Linked DNA regions of Acidicapsa ligni. The protein of the gene in region 2 binds, or shares a complex with, the protein of the main gene of each other region. Links are inferred from orthologs where the notes say so. Each region holds a gene or a part of one and is shown on either strand. Other genes may lie near its edges.

The links. The genes of interacting proteins can lie anywhere in the genome.
Region 1: the proteins of OHL19_RS14360 (region 2) and smc are in contact, whole or in part, in a crystal structure (PDB 3ZGX), measured with the Bacillus subtilis proteins. The link is inferred for Acidicapsa ligni from one-to-one orthologs.

The regions. Positions count from the first base shown.
Region 1 is NZ_JAGSYG010000002.1:919,014-923,433, forward strand. It holds smc (chromosome segregation protein SMC), read right to left. Parts: upstream 4,038-4,420; coding sequence 201-4,037; downstream 1-200. Other genes in the region: OHL19_RS10185 (DUF6979 family protein), read left to right, coding at 1-142; OHL19_RS10195 (LysR substrate-binding domain-containing protein), read right to left, coding at 4,354-4,420. UniProt on the Bacillus subtilis protein: Required for chromosome condensation and partitioning.
Region 2 is NZ_JAGSYG010000004.1:24,778-32,560, forward strand. What follows is about bases 2,726-5,499. They hold OHL19_RS14360 (segregation and condensation protein A), read left to right. Parts: upstream 2,726-3,519; coding sequence 3,520-4,479; downstream 4,480-5,499. Other genes in these bases: trpS (tryptophan--tRNA ligase), read left to right, coding at 2,726-3,507; OHL19_RS14365 (inorganic phosphate transporter), read left to right, coding at 4,641-5,499. Outside these bases: sucC (ADP-forming succinate--CoA ligase subunit beta), read right to left, coding at 1-1,087; trpD (anthranilate phosphoribosyltransferase), read left to right, coding at 1,322-2,377; more of trpS, read left to right, coding at 2,458-2,725; more of OHL19_RS14365, read left to right, coding at 5,500-6,245; SMC-Scp complex subunit ScpB, read left to right, coding at 6,403-7,548; OHL19_RS14375 (pseudouridine synthase), read left to right, coding at 7,545-7,783. UniProt on the Bacillus subtilis protein: Participates in chromosomal partition during cell division. May act via the formation of a condensin-like complex containing Smc and ScpB that pull DNA away from mid-cell into both cell halves.

The DNA of each region.
Region 1 (4,420 bases), on a different replicon or contig from region 2:
CTTACTTGTCGAAGGATCTCAAAGCTGGTCTATCGGCACCCTTTGGAAAGCAGTCTCCGAAAACTCCGAAAAGCCCCACAACAGCCAGTTGGATGTTGTCATGGCCCTCTGGAAAAACGACCTCATCGTCCGCAATCCCTAGAATTCCATGCATGCCACGCATGGAATTCCAGGGTCTCTCTCGGGACTAGGTAGTAGGACTAGGCAGTAGCCCTCTGCTGCCCGCCCATATGTACACTCACGATCTTTGAAACACCGGGCTCCTGCATCGTCACGCCATAGATCATATCCGCCGTCTGCATCATCCGCTTGGAGTGCGTCACCAGCAGGAACTGCGTATCCTGGCTCATTCCATGCAGCATGTCCGCGAGCCGCCCGACGTTGGTTTCATCGAGCGCCGCATCCACTTCGTCCAGTACGCAGAAAGGTGCAGGCTGATACTGGAAGATTCCAACCAGCAGACTCAGCGCAGTAAGCGCCTTTTCGCCGCCCGAAAGCAGCAGTACATTCTGCAGCTTCTTGCCCGGAGGCGAAGCCACAATCTCAAGCCCGCTCTCGGCCTGATTCTCCGCATCCGTCAAGCGCAGAAACGCCTGCCCGCCATGGAACAATCTGCTGAACACATGCCCAAAGTTCTCATTGATCTTCACAAACGCTTCATCGAACTTCGTGCGTGAAATCTGATCGATCTCCTTGATCGTGCTCTGCGTATTCTCAATCGAATCGATCAGGTCTTTGCGCTGTGTCTCAAGGAACTCATGCCGCTCCGAAGTCTCCTTGTACTCCTCAAGCGCCATCATGTTCACCGGACCCATCGCCTCAAGCTTCTGCCGCAACTCGCGCCCGGCCTCTTCTTCAGCAACAAGCTCATCGCCTTCAAGATGGGCAATTCCTTCTTCCGCACGAAGCGCAACTGCCTCCACGCCAAGCTCATTCAAACAACCGGCTTCGAGATGCTCAAGATCGCTCTTCAGCTTCGCCGCCTGGCTCGCAAACAAACTGCGCTTCTCGCGGAAAGCATCCGTCGATGAGCGCAGAATCTTCAACTGCGCTTCCATCGTGGCAAGCTGCTCACGCAAAGCCTTCGCCTCTGCGGCAGCGCTGCGAGCCTCTTCAAGAGCCTGATCGCGTGAGGCTTTCAACTCAAGCTGACGCACCTCAAGCTGGCCACTCTCGCCAATGCGCTGATCGCGTTCCGCCTCGGCTGCAACACGCTGCTGCTCCAGCGCCAGCACGCGCCGCTCCATGTCCGCATGAAGCTGATCGATGCGCCTGTAAGCACTCTCTGCGCCGCGTCTCCGTTCTTCAAGTCCAGCCAGTTCCGCTGTAACCCGCGCAGCTTCCTGCTGCAATCCCTCGCGGCCCTGGCGCAACTCGGATAGACCCTGCTGCAACTCCTCCAGCCGAACCTCAGCCGCCGTATGCTCCGCTTCAAGCCGCTGTGCCTCTTCAAGCTTCTGCCCGATCAATCCCTGCTTCTGGTCGCTTGCTTCCTTGTTCCGCGCAGCCTGTAGCAGCCACTCCTGCAGCCGCCGCTCGATTCGTTGAACTTCGGACTCCATCTGCTTCAGAGCCGCGCCCTGGTTGGCCGCATCGCGCTCCGCCTGCCGTCGCTGCTCGCTCAACTGCTCAAGCCGCGCCGCCACTTCTTCAATGGCTCGCGCCGCTTCAACCGCACTGATCTCCGCGTGATTCAGATCCGCTTCAACACTCGACAACTTTTTTTGCGTCTCGCGAAGCTCGCGCTTCACCGCCAGCGGACCCTCGGCCGCAGGCTTGCCGCCGCTCACCGTCGCGTTATGAAAGCACTCACCCGTAGGTGCAAGAAAATAGCCCTGCGGATAACTCATCGCGCTCTTCCGCGCGGTCTCCGCATCCGGAGCAAGATATCCATGACGCAGCTTCGGCAGCATCCCTTCAAGCGCCTGACCAAAACCGTTCTGCACCTTGATCATCTGCCGCAGAGAGACAAGGCCTTCGCCTGAAATCACATCGTTGGAGTGATTGGAAACAGCCGAGCCATCCTCCGGATGAACCAGGAAGGTCGCACGCCCATCCATCCCCGAACGCAGCAGCCGAACGCCTTCTTCCGCATCGCGCCAGTTCTTGACGACGATGTAATTCAGCTCTTCCCGCAGAAAATCATCCGCAATGACTTCATGCTCGCCAGCCACATCCAGAAAATCCGCCAGCGTTCCAATCGGAGTCATCCCCGGCCCAAGTGAGTCCGCCTTCAGCAGCTTCCGCACCGTCTCCGTCGAATAGCTGTGATTCTTGATCACCGAGTCCAGCGAGTTGCGTCGTCCTGTAAGCGAAGCCTGCTCACTGCGAAGCTGATTGGTCCGCGTGCGCAGCGCTGCTTCTTCCTGCCTTCGAACGCCGAGCGTCTCGCGCAGCTCTGCAATCTCCGCTTCAAGCTGCTTCAGAGCTTCGGTCGCAGTCTCAAAACGAATGCCGACCTGTCCACGCTCCGCGCCAAGATTTCCCGCCTCAGCCCGCGCCTGGCCCATCTCGTTTTCAAGCCGTTGCGCCTCGCGCTCAAGCGCCGCAAGCGACTCCTCTGCCTGCGCCGTCTGGTTGCGCGCCGTGCCTGCCAGGGTCAGCAAATGCATCGCATTGCGGCGTCCGCTCTCCAGCCCCCGCTCCGCGTCGAAAACCTGTTGTGCCGCACCCCGCGCTTCATTCTGCCGCGCCTCAACCTGCTGGCGAAACGCCCGCGACTCCTCCGCCGCATTCTCCAGGAACTGCTTGTGCTGCGTCCGCTCTTCACCGATTCCGGCAATCTGCGTCCGTGTCTGTTCCAGATCTGCTGCCATGCCCGCCAGCCGTGACTCAAGCTCCGCCACACGCTCGCTGTTGCCACGCTCCCGCGCCGCAGCCCGCTCAAGTTCGACAGCCGCGCCATTGGCCTGTGCCTGCGACTGCTGCCCCAGCTTGTCGAGCTCAAATCCCCGCTCGCTCAGCCCGTGCGAAGAGCCCTCAAGCATCTCGATCTCCGACGCGGAGCCATCGATCTGCGTCGTCAGCGTTGCAATCTCCTGCTCCAGCTTCAACTGCTCCGCATCCATTCGCGCCATGCGGCTGGCAATCGTTACCCGCAGCTTGGTCCGCAACTCATCGCGCAGCGCTGCAAAACGCTCCGCCTTGGCCGCCTGCCGCTTCAGGCTGTTCATCTGCCGCGTTACTTCATCGAAGATGTCATCCACGCGCGCCAGGTTCTGCTTCGCCGATTCAAGCCGTAACTCCGCCAACCGCTTCTTCGTCTTGAACCGCGTAATGCCCGCGGCTTCTTCAATAATCGCGCGACGATCGTGCGGCTTCGAACTCAGCAACTGCCCGATCCGCTCCTGCCCGATAATCGCGTAACTCTCCGGCCCAAGACCGGTACCCATGAAGATGTCCTGGATATCGCGTAACCGGCACAGCTTTCCGTTCAGCAGATACTCGCTCTCGCCAGTACGAAATAGCCGTCGCGTAATGACAATCTCGCCCTTCTGCGCCGGAGTCCGCTGAAACTTCCGGCGGCGAATCTTCAGCACCACCGCCTGCTCCGCGCCGCCCTGCATCTCGCTCTCCGTCGGCGGTGCAGGCGCAACTTCGCCCTCATCCTCGTCCACAACCTGCCCCGGCTGGTTCTCGGCAATCGCCTCTTCCACATCCGTGGCCCGCTGCTTTCGCAACGCAGTTTCGTCCCAGTCGGCGGGCATCTCGTTCTCGATATGCACCTCGGGGGCCATGGAATCAATCGCCATAGGCCCCTCATACGCCTCGGGATCCACCATTGTGATCGTCACTTCGGCCATTCCCAGCGCCTTGCGGTCCCGCGTTCCGGCAAAGATCACATCCATCATGTGCGCGCCGCGCAGCGTCTTTGCGCTCTGCTCGCCCAGCACCCAGGTCACGCCATCCAGAATGTTCGACTTGCCGCACCCATTCGGCCCCACCACCACCGCAATGCCCGTTCCCGGCAACGCTACTTCAGTACGGTCGGCAAAGCTCTTGAAGCCCAGGATATGGATCTTTTTCAGTTTCAGCATGCAAACTCCCCAATGGACGTGATCTTCATTACCGTGCCCCGGTCTTCAAATGAGAAGAAAAAGAGACGAGCCGGGTCGGCAAAATATTGCCATACGATTACAAAGCTAAGGGTGCGAATAGGCAGGGTCAACACCGTAAAACCCCGTTTTTGTGGATAAGAAGTCCGAAACCCCCATTCTGGAAAATATCCCGAAAAATCAAGGAATTAAGGACGAGTTTTCCTCAGGATCAGCCCTCAAACAGCCATTCAGTAGCGGCCCGGATGGGAGGTCCGGACGAGAGTACCAGACGAGAGTACCAGACGAGAGCGTCAGCCTAAACAGACCACCCCGCCGGCACCGCCTTCCGAATCACCTTCTCAATCGCCCGCAGCGCCTGCGGC
Region 2 (7,783 bases):
TCTGGCGTCCTTCTTCAACGTTTGTGCCTTCGAGACGGAGCACGATGGGCACGGTTACGTTGAGGTTTCGCGCGGCTGCGACTACTCCTGTAGCCAGGCGGTCTACGCGTAGAATGCCTCCGAAGATGTTGATGAAGATTGCCTTGACGTTCTTGTCCGAGAGCAGAATTTCGAATGCATGTTCGATCTGCTCCTGAGTGGCGCCGCCGCCTACGTCGAGGAAGTTGGCTGGGCTGCCGCCAGCGTATTGAATGATGTCCATCGTGGCCATTGCCAAACCTGCGCCGTTGACCATGCAGGCGATGGAGCCATCGAGCTTGATGTAGTTCAGGGCGTACTTGCTGGCCTCGACCTCAAGCGGATCTTCTTCGGCGACATCGCGGAGAGCCTTGATCTCGGGATGGCGGAAGAGCGCGTTGTCGTCAAAGGTCATCTTGGCGTCGAGCGCAAACAGCTTGTCGTCCTTGGTGGTGATGAAAGGATTGATTTCCAGCAGAGATGCGTCTGTCTCGACGAAGGCCTTGTAGAGGCTCTGGAAGAAGGTGACGGCCTGATTGACCTGCGTCGGCTTGAGGCCGAGAGCGAAAGCAATCTTGCGTCCTTGATAGGCGGCGAGGCCAATCGATGGATCGATCTCTTCCTTGTAGATAGCGTCGGGGTCTTTGGCTGCTACTTCTTCGATTTCCATGCCGCCTGCCTGCGAGGCCATGAAGACCAGCTTGCCGGTAGCGCGATCGAGGACGATGCCGAGGTAGAGTTCGCGGTCGATGGCGGCTGTCTCTTCGACCAGCAGGCGCTGGACCTTTTGTCCGACGGGGCCAGTCTGATGCGTCACAAGCTGCATTCCGAGGATGGACTTGGCAGCCGCTTCGGCGTCCGCCAGGTTGCGGACAACCTTGACTCCACCACCCTTGCCACGGCCACCGGCGTGAATCTGAGCCTTGACCACCACGCCTGAGGCCCCATTGGCCAACAGGGTTCTCGCGGCTTCAGCCGCTTCCGGTAGCAGATTGGCTACCTCACCCCTGGGCACGGGCACGCCGTACTTCGCCAGGATCGTCTTTGCTTGGTACTCGTGAATTTTCATCGTTTGTAGGGCTCACTCGCTAGCGACAGAAGGGTTTTCCCGTACTCTCGTCCGTCTGTCTTTGATTGGATGAGGATCGTGTGGGTGCTTCTGCGGCACTCAAATAGTACCGAACGCAGCAAAGATGCGGCAAACGGGATCGGCACAGTATGAAACGAGCCGTCATTCCATGATTTTCCTGTTGCCCGCCGTTCTGCCGCGACCCGTTACGATAAAGGGAAGAGGTTCATCGTTTTGGGAATACTGAAAGAATTGCTTAAGCCCCTCACTGAGGATGGCGCTGCCCTTACAAAAGAGCAGGCGCGTGCTGCGCTTGTGGAGATTCTCGACGGGGATGTCTCGGATGTCGAAACCACAGCCATGCTGACGGCGCTCGCGACACGTGGCGAACTGGCTCCGGAACTGGCCGGGTTTGTGGAGGAGATGCGAGAGCGTGCGACTCCGATTCCGCTCACGGACGAAGAGCGCGATCTGCTTGTGGATACCTGCGGCACGGGTGGCGGGGGGCCAGCAACTTTCAATATTTCGACCGGCGCGGCATTGGTAGCGGCCGCAGCCGGAGCGCTGGTGGCCAAACACGGCAATCGCGCTGTGACATCGCGCTGTGGGTCGGCGGACGTGCTGGAATCGCTTGGCGTTCCGATTACACTGCCGCCCGATCTGGCCGCGGAGTGTCTGCGCGAAACAGGATTTGTCTTTCTCTTTGCTCCAATGCTGCATCCGGCGATGAAAGCGGTGGCTCCGCTGCGGCGCGCGCTGGGTTTTCGCACGATCTTCAATCTTTGCGGGCCGCTGACCAATCCGGCGAGGGCGCGTGCGCAGGTAATCGGAGTGCTGGCGCCGAGCCGGGCATTGCTTATGGCGCGGACATTGCTGGAACTCCAGACGACGAGGCGGGCCTTCGTGGTTCACGGGCTGGACGGGTTGGACGAGCTTACTCTGACGGGCGAGTCGATTGTTGTCCGCGTTGAGCCGGCGGCGGAGCCATCCATCAAGGCAGCGCGTATAACTCCCGATATGGCGGGGGTTGAACTTGCGACGCTGGCTGAGTTGTCGGGCGGCGATGCGGATGAGAACGCCAGCATTCTTTACGACATCATCACCGGCATTCCCGGGCCGAAGCGGGAGATTGTGCTGCTGAATGCGGCTGCCGCGCTGGTTGCAGCCGGGCTCGCCAATGATCTGAAGGAGGGCGTGGCCCAGGGTGCGGAGGCTATCGATTCTGGAATGGCGGCGGTTACTTTGCAGAAACTACGCGGATTCGGAGCGAAATACGGGAGCCGTTCCTGAGTTTCGAATCTCCCACAGGCTCCCGGTACAATACGGGAGAGACACGTCTCCGAGATCGCAGTACTGGAATCGATACAGCAATGGCCTCTAATGCACGTCCGCGCGTCCTGAGTGGGATGCGCCCCACCGGCAAGCTCCACCTCGGCAACTACATGGGCGCACTGGCCAACTGGGTCAAGCTCCAGGATGACTACGAGTGCTACTTTTTCATCGCAGACTGGCATGCGCTGACGACGGATTACGCCGATACCTCCAAGGTAAAGACGAATATCGAAGAGGTTGCACTCGACTGGCTCGGCGCTGGGCTTGATCCGGAGAAATGTGTCCTCTTTCTGCAGAGCAAAGTGCCGGAACATGGCAAGCTGTTCCTGCTTTTCAGCATGATTACGCCTCTCAGTTGGCTGGAACGCGTGCCCACGTACAAGGAACAGCAGGAAAACCTGACAGGGAAGGATCTGACGACGTACGGATTCCTTGGCTATCCGCTCTTGCAGGCAGCGGATATTCTTCTCTACCAGCCGGAGTTTGTCCCGGTAGGCCAGGATCAGGTTGTTCATGTGGAACTGACGCGGGAGATCGCCCGGCGGTTTAATTTTTTCTATCCGAAGCCACTCGGAGATCATGCTCCCGGCCAATCCGGAGATGCTCGAATCCTGGAGACTGTGTTGCCGGAGCCGAAGGTGTTGTTGACGCCTTCGCCCAAGCTGCCTGGGACAGATGGACGCAAGATGTCCAAGAGCTACGGGAATACGATTCAACTCACGGACTCCGAGGCCGAGGTTCGTCAGAAACTGAAGACGATGGTCACCGATCCGGCAAGAGTTCGCCGCACCGATCCTGGCGATCCGGATAAGTGCCCTGTCGGGGATTTGCACAAGGTATTTTCCTCGTCCGACAAATTGCTCGAGGTTTACGAGGGCTGCCGGACGGCGGGGATCGGCTGTATTCAATGCAAAGGCTGGGCAGCCGACTCGTTAGTGCAGATACTTGCTCCAATTCAGGAGCGGCGTGCTCGGTTCACTGCCAGTCAAGCCATCGAGATCATCGAGGAAGGCTCTATTCGAGCTCGACGTCGCGCCGCGGAGACCATGCGGGAAGTGGATGATGCAATGCAGATGCCTATCGGCTAGGGCCAGATTGCAATGGAAGAAGAAATTGAATTGACCGAACAACCCGCCAACCCGAAAGTTACTTCCGACGAGACAAAAGCCACGCCGGTGCTTGTCCTGACGCCCAAGCCTGTTGCCCAGGCCAAGTTTGATCCGTTCAATCCACCAGATGAAAAGCATGCGTCGAAGCAGAAAGCCCAGCCGGAAGATCCGCAGGCGTTTCCGTTCTCGGTTACCGTGGGCAAGGTCTATGACGGCCCGATGGACTTGCTGCTGGACCTGATCCGCAAGCAGGACATCGATATATATGACATTCCGATTGCGCGTATCACGGCGCAGTTTCTGGGGTATGTCGAAAAACTCAAATCCACGGATGTGGATGTTGCGGGCGAGTTTATTTATATGGCTTCGCTGCTCATCCATATCAAGAGCAAGATGCTGCTGCCGCGCGCGCCTGCCGGGCCGGACGATCCCCATGCCGACGATCCTCGCCGCGAGCTGGTGGAGCGGCTGCTGGAGCATGAGCGCTTCAAGAACGCTGCGCAGATGCTGCAGCAGAAACAAATGCTGGAAGCTGCTTCGTGGACCAATCCGGGTATGCGCGAGTTTCGCGAAGATGCCGCTGCCGAGCCTGAAATTGCCGCAGACACGGTCGATCTGGTGCGTATTTTCAGAGACATACTAGAGCGCGTCCGCACCCGGCCTGTGCTCAATGTCGAAGAGGATTCCGTCACGGTGGGCCAGATGATTCAGTTCCTAGGCCGACGTCTGACGATGGAAGACAGGCCCGTATCGCTGCGCCGCCTGCTGGGGAACAGCCGTTCTCATCGGGCGCTTGTGGCGATGTTTCTGGCGCTGCTGGAGCTGGTGCGCCTGCAGGCCATTCTGCTCAACCAGGACCAGCTTTTCTCTGACATCTTTATCAAGAAGAATACCGAGTTTGAAAACGTCGTAAACGAGCTTGCCAGCCGTGCGCACGATGATTGGCGATAGATAACTCTGCTGAGATTGTTCCTAATCGGGAATAGTTGCACTCTAAACTGTGCAATTATCCCCTATTCATTAAATATTCATAAAAATGCCTCCTTTGAATTCACATTCTGGCAATCGTTGCCCTGTTAGCTTCCGAATGTTGCACTTTGGGGGGATTTTGCATGGCTACGATAGCTACACCAGATGCAGGCACGTCGCTTCTGGATAAGAAAATGAAAAAAGGCCCAGGGCTTCTGGGTGGAATTATCTTCGCAGCCGTGATTCTTGGCGGTTTGGGCTATTGCGGTTTCAATATCGCTAGCGATGTAGGACATGTAGCAGTGGTCAGCGTCTGGCCTTATGTCCTGCTTGCGGTTGCGCTGTTGATTGCACTCGGCTTTGAATTTGTTAACGGATTTCACGACACAGCAAACGCAGTTGCAACTGTGATCTATACACACTCACTCGAACCGCATGTGGCCGTGGTCTGGTCCGGCATGTGGAATTTGATTGGCGTGCTTACGTCGAGTGGAGCGGTGGCTTTCGCGGTTGTTTCGCTGCTGCCAGTTGAACTCATTCTGCAGGTCAGCTCGGGCGCTGGTTTCGCCATGGTCTTTGCGTTGTTGATCGCAGCCATTTTGTGGAACCTCAGCACCTGGTGGCTTGGACTGCCGGCTTCCAGTTCGCATACCATGGTTGGTTCCATCATTGGCGTAGGCGTAGCCAATCAGTTGATGAGCGCGCACAGCGGAACTGCTGGCGTCGATTGGGACCAGGTAATCAAGGTCTTCCGCGTACTTCTCATCTCGCCGCTGGTTGGTTTCGGCCTCGCGTTCCTGCTGATGTTGATCACCAAGAAGCTGATCAAGTATCCGGCGCTCTTCACTGCCCCCACAGGAGACGAGCCGCCGCCATTCCTGATTCGCGCATTGTTGGTTCTCACCTGCACCGGTGTCAGCTTTGGACATGGTTCGAACGATGGCCAGAAGGGCATGGGCTTGATCATGCTCATCCTCATCGGAACGGTTCCTACCGCTTACGCACTGAATCACACGATTGGCCCCAAGGATGTTGTCACCTTCGTCGCTGTATCTGATCAGGCGACCAAAGTGCTCGACAACCATGTGGACAAGAACGCGCTCATGGGCGATCCACGCGCCGATGTGACTCAGTTCATCAGCACCAAGAAGTTCACGCCTAACACCATGGTCGCCCTGCGCGAACTGGTGCAGGACATCAGCCACGAAGTTGGTCTTTACAAGGAACTGAAGGCGGTTCCGGCGCGGGATCAACAGAACGTCCGTAACGATATGTACGTGGCCAGCGCGGCGCTGACCATGATTCACAAGAGCCATACCCCGGCCTTCAGCGATGACGAAGACAAGATCCTGGGCAACTATCAGAAGAGCCTGGATCGCTCGACGAAGTTCATTCCGCTCTGGGTAAAAATTGCCGTAGCGCTCGCGCTCGGTATGGGCACGATGGTGGGCTGGAAGCGGATTGTGGTTACCGTTGGCGAAAAGATCGGCAAGGAGCACCTGACTTATGCACAGGGCGCCACGGCCGAACTGATCGCAATGGGAACCATCATTGCCGCCGACAACTTTGGCCTGCCGGTGAGCACGACGCATGTGCTCAGCTCGGGTATCGCCGGTACGATGGTTGCGAACGGCAGCGGCCTCCAGTGGTCTACTCTGCGCAGCATTGCTATGGCCTGGGTTTGCACTCTCCCGGCGGCGGCATTGCTCTCGGGTGGCCTATTTTGGATCTTCCGGATGTTCTCCTAAGGCAATTTGAGGGGAATTGGACCGTCAGCTAACCATAATCGAGTCTTAATCAACCATCCAAAGGGCGTCCAGAATCTGGGCGCCCTTTCTATTTGTGGCTAAATTCCGCAAGGATTCCCAGCTTCCGGTACGATACCTAAGGTGCCTATTTAAAAAGATGAGTCTGAAAGCCAAGCTTGAAGCCGTAATCTACGCTGCCGAGGAGCCCATAACCCTCGCGCAGATGGCCGTTTTGTTTGCCGACGAAGCGCTCGAATGGAAGGCAGAACTTGCTGCCCAGCGCGCCGAGGAGAATGCCGAAGCGCAACTCGATCTGGGTCCGCCTGCTGAGTTGGACGCGGTGATCGAATCTGCTGCTGAACCTGCAACGGTGACTGAAGAGGCCGCTGTCTCGATGGGTTCGCTGGAGGTCTCAGATTCGGCTGCCTCGTTAGTCTCGTCAGATTTAACGGTCGCGCCAGATCAGGTCGATTTGGGCGATTTAGTCGATTCGGCTGCGTCGAGTGAAACTCTGTCCGAAGCCGCTGCCGCAGTTGTTGTGGATCCGGAGCTAGAGGCCAAGCGCCTCGCCCGGTTACGCGATCGCGAGATTCGCGAGATCCTACGCGGTTTGCTTGACGAACTGCTGGCGGAGTATGCCAGTGCTCCACGCGGCATTGAGATTCGCGAAATAGCCGGGGGCTATCGCATGGCTACTAAGCCGGAGTGCCACGACGCGGTTCGCGCCTTTGTTAAGAGCCTTAAGCCGCCGCTCAAGCTCTCGCTGCCAGCGTTGGAGACCCTTGCCGTCATTGCGTACAAGCAGCCCATTACTGCGCCTGAGGTAGGTGAAATTCGCGGCGTGGACTCTGCTGGCGTGCTTGGCTCCCTGATCAGCCGCAAACTTATCTCCACGGCTGGCCGCAAGCAGGTTGTCGGCCGCCCGATGCTGTACAAGACCACCAAGGAATTTTTGCTCCGCTTTGGACTCAAGGATGTCGCCGAATTGCCTTCGATGGAAGAGTTCGAGAAGATGGCGGCGATTGAGCTGAGCGAGACGGACGACACGGATTTATCGGCCGAATCCGGCAATCTTTTTGCCGAAGCGGAATCATCGGAAGACGCGCCGGAATCTGATCATGAGTCCGGTCGGGAATCCGGGCAGGAATCTGGGAAAGAAGAAAGCGAAACCTCTGATCCGGTGAGACATGAACCGGAAGCTACAGAAACATCCACTCCTACCGCAGAGCCCTCCCAGGAGGCAGCGGAAGCACATGCGCCCGTCGAGAGACAGGACGCCGAAGAAATTGAGGCAGAACCATGAAGTCCGATCCTATTGAAACTGATGTAACCGAAGAACCTAAACCGAAAGCCAAGAAAGCGAAAGCGGCGAAAGAGTCCGCAGTAGAAAAGTCGGCTGCCAAAAAGACAGCCACGAAAAAAACTGCTGCGAAGAATCTGGTAGCCGAGGAAGTAATTACTCCGGAGCCGGAAGCGAAGAAGAAAGCGGCTAAGAAAGTTGCGACCAAGAAGGCCGCAGTTCCAGAACTGCCTGCGGA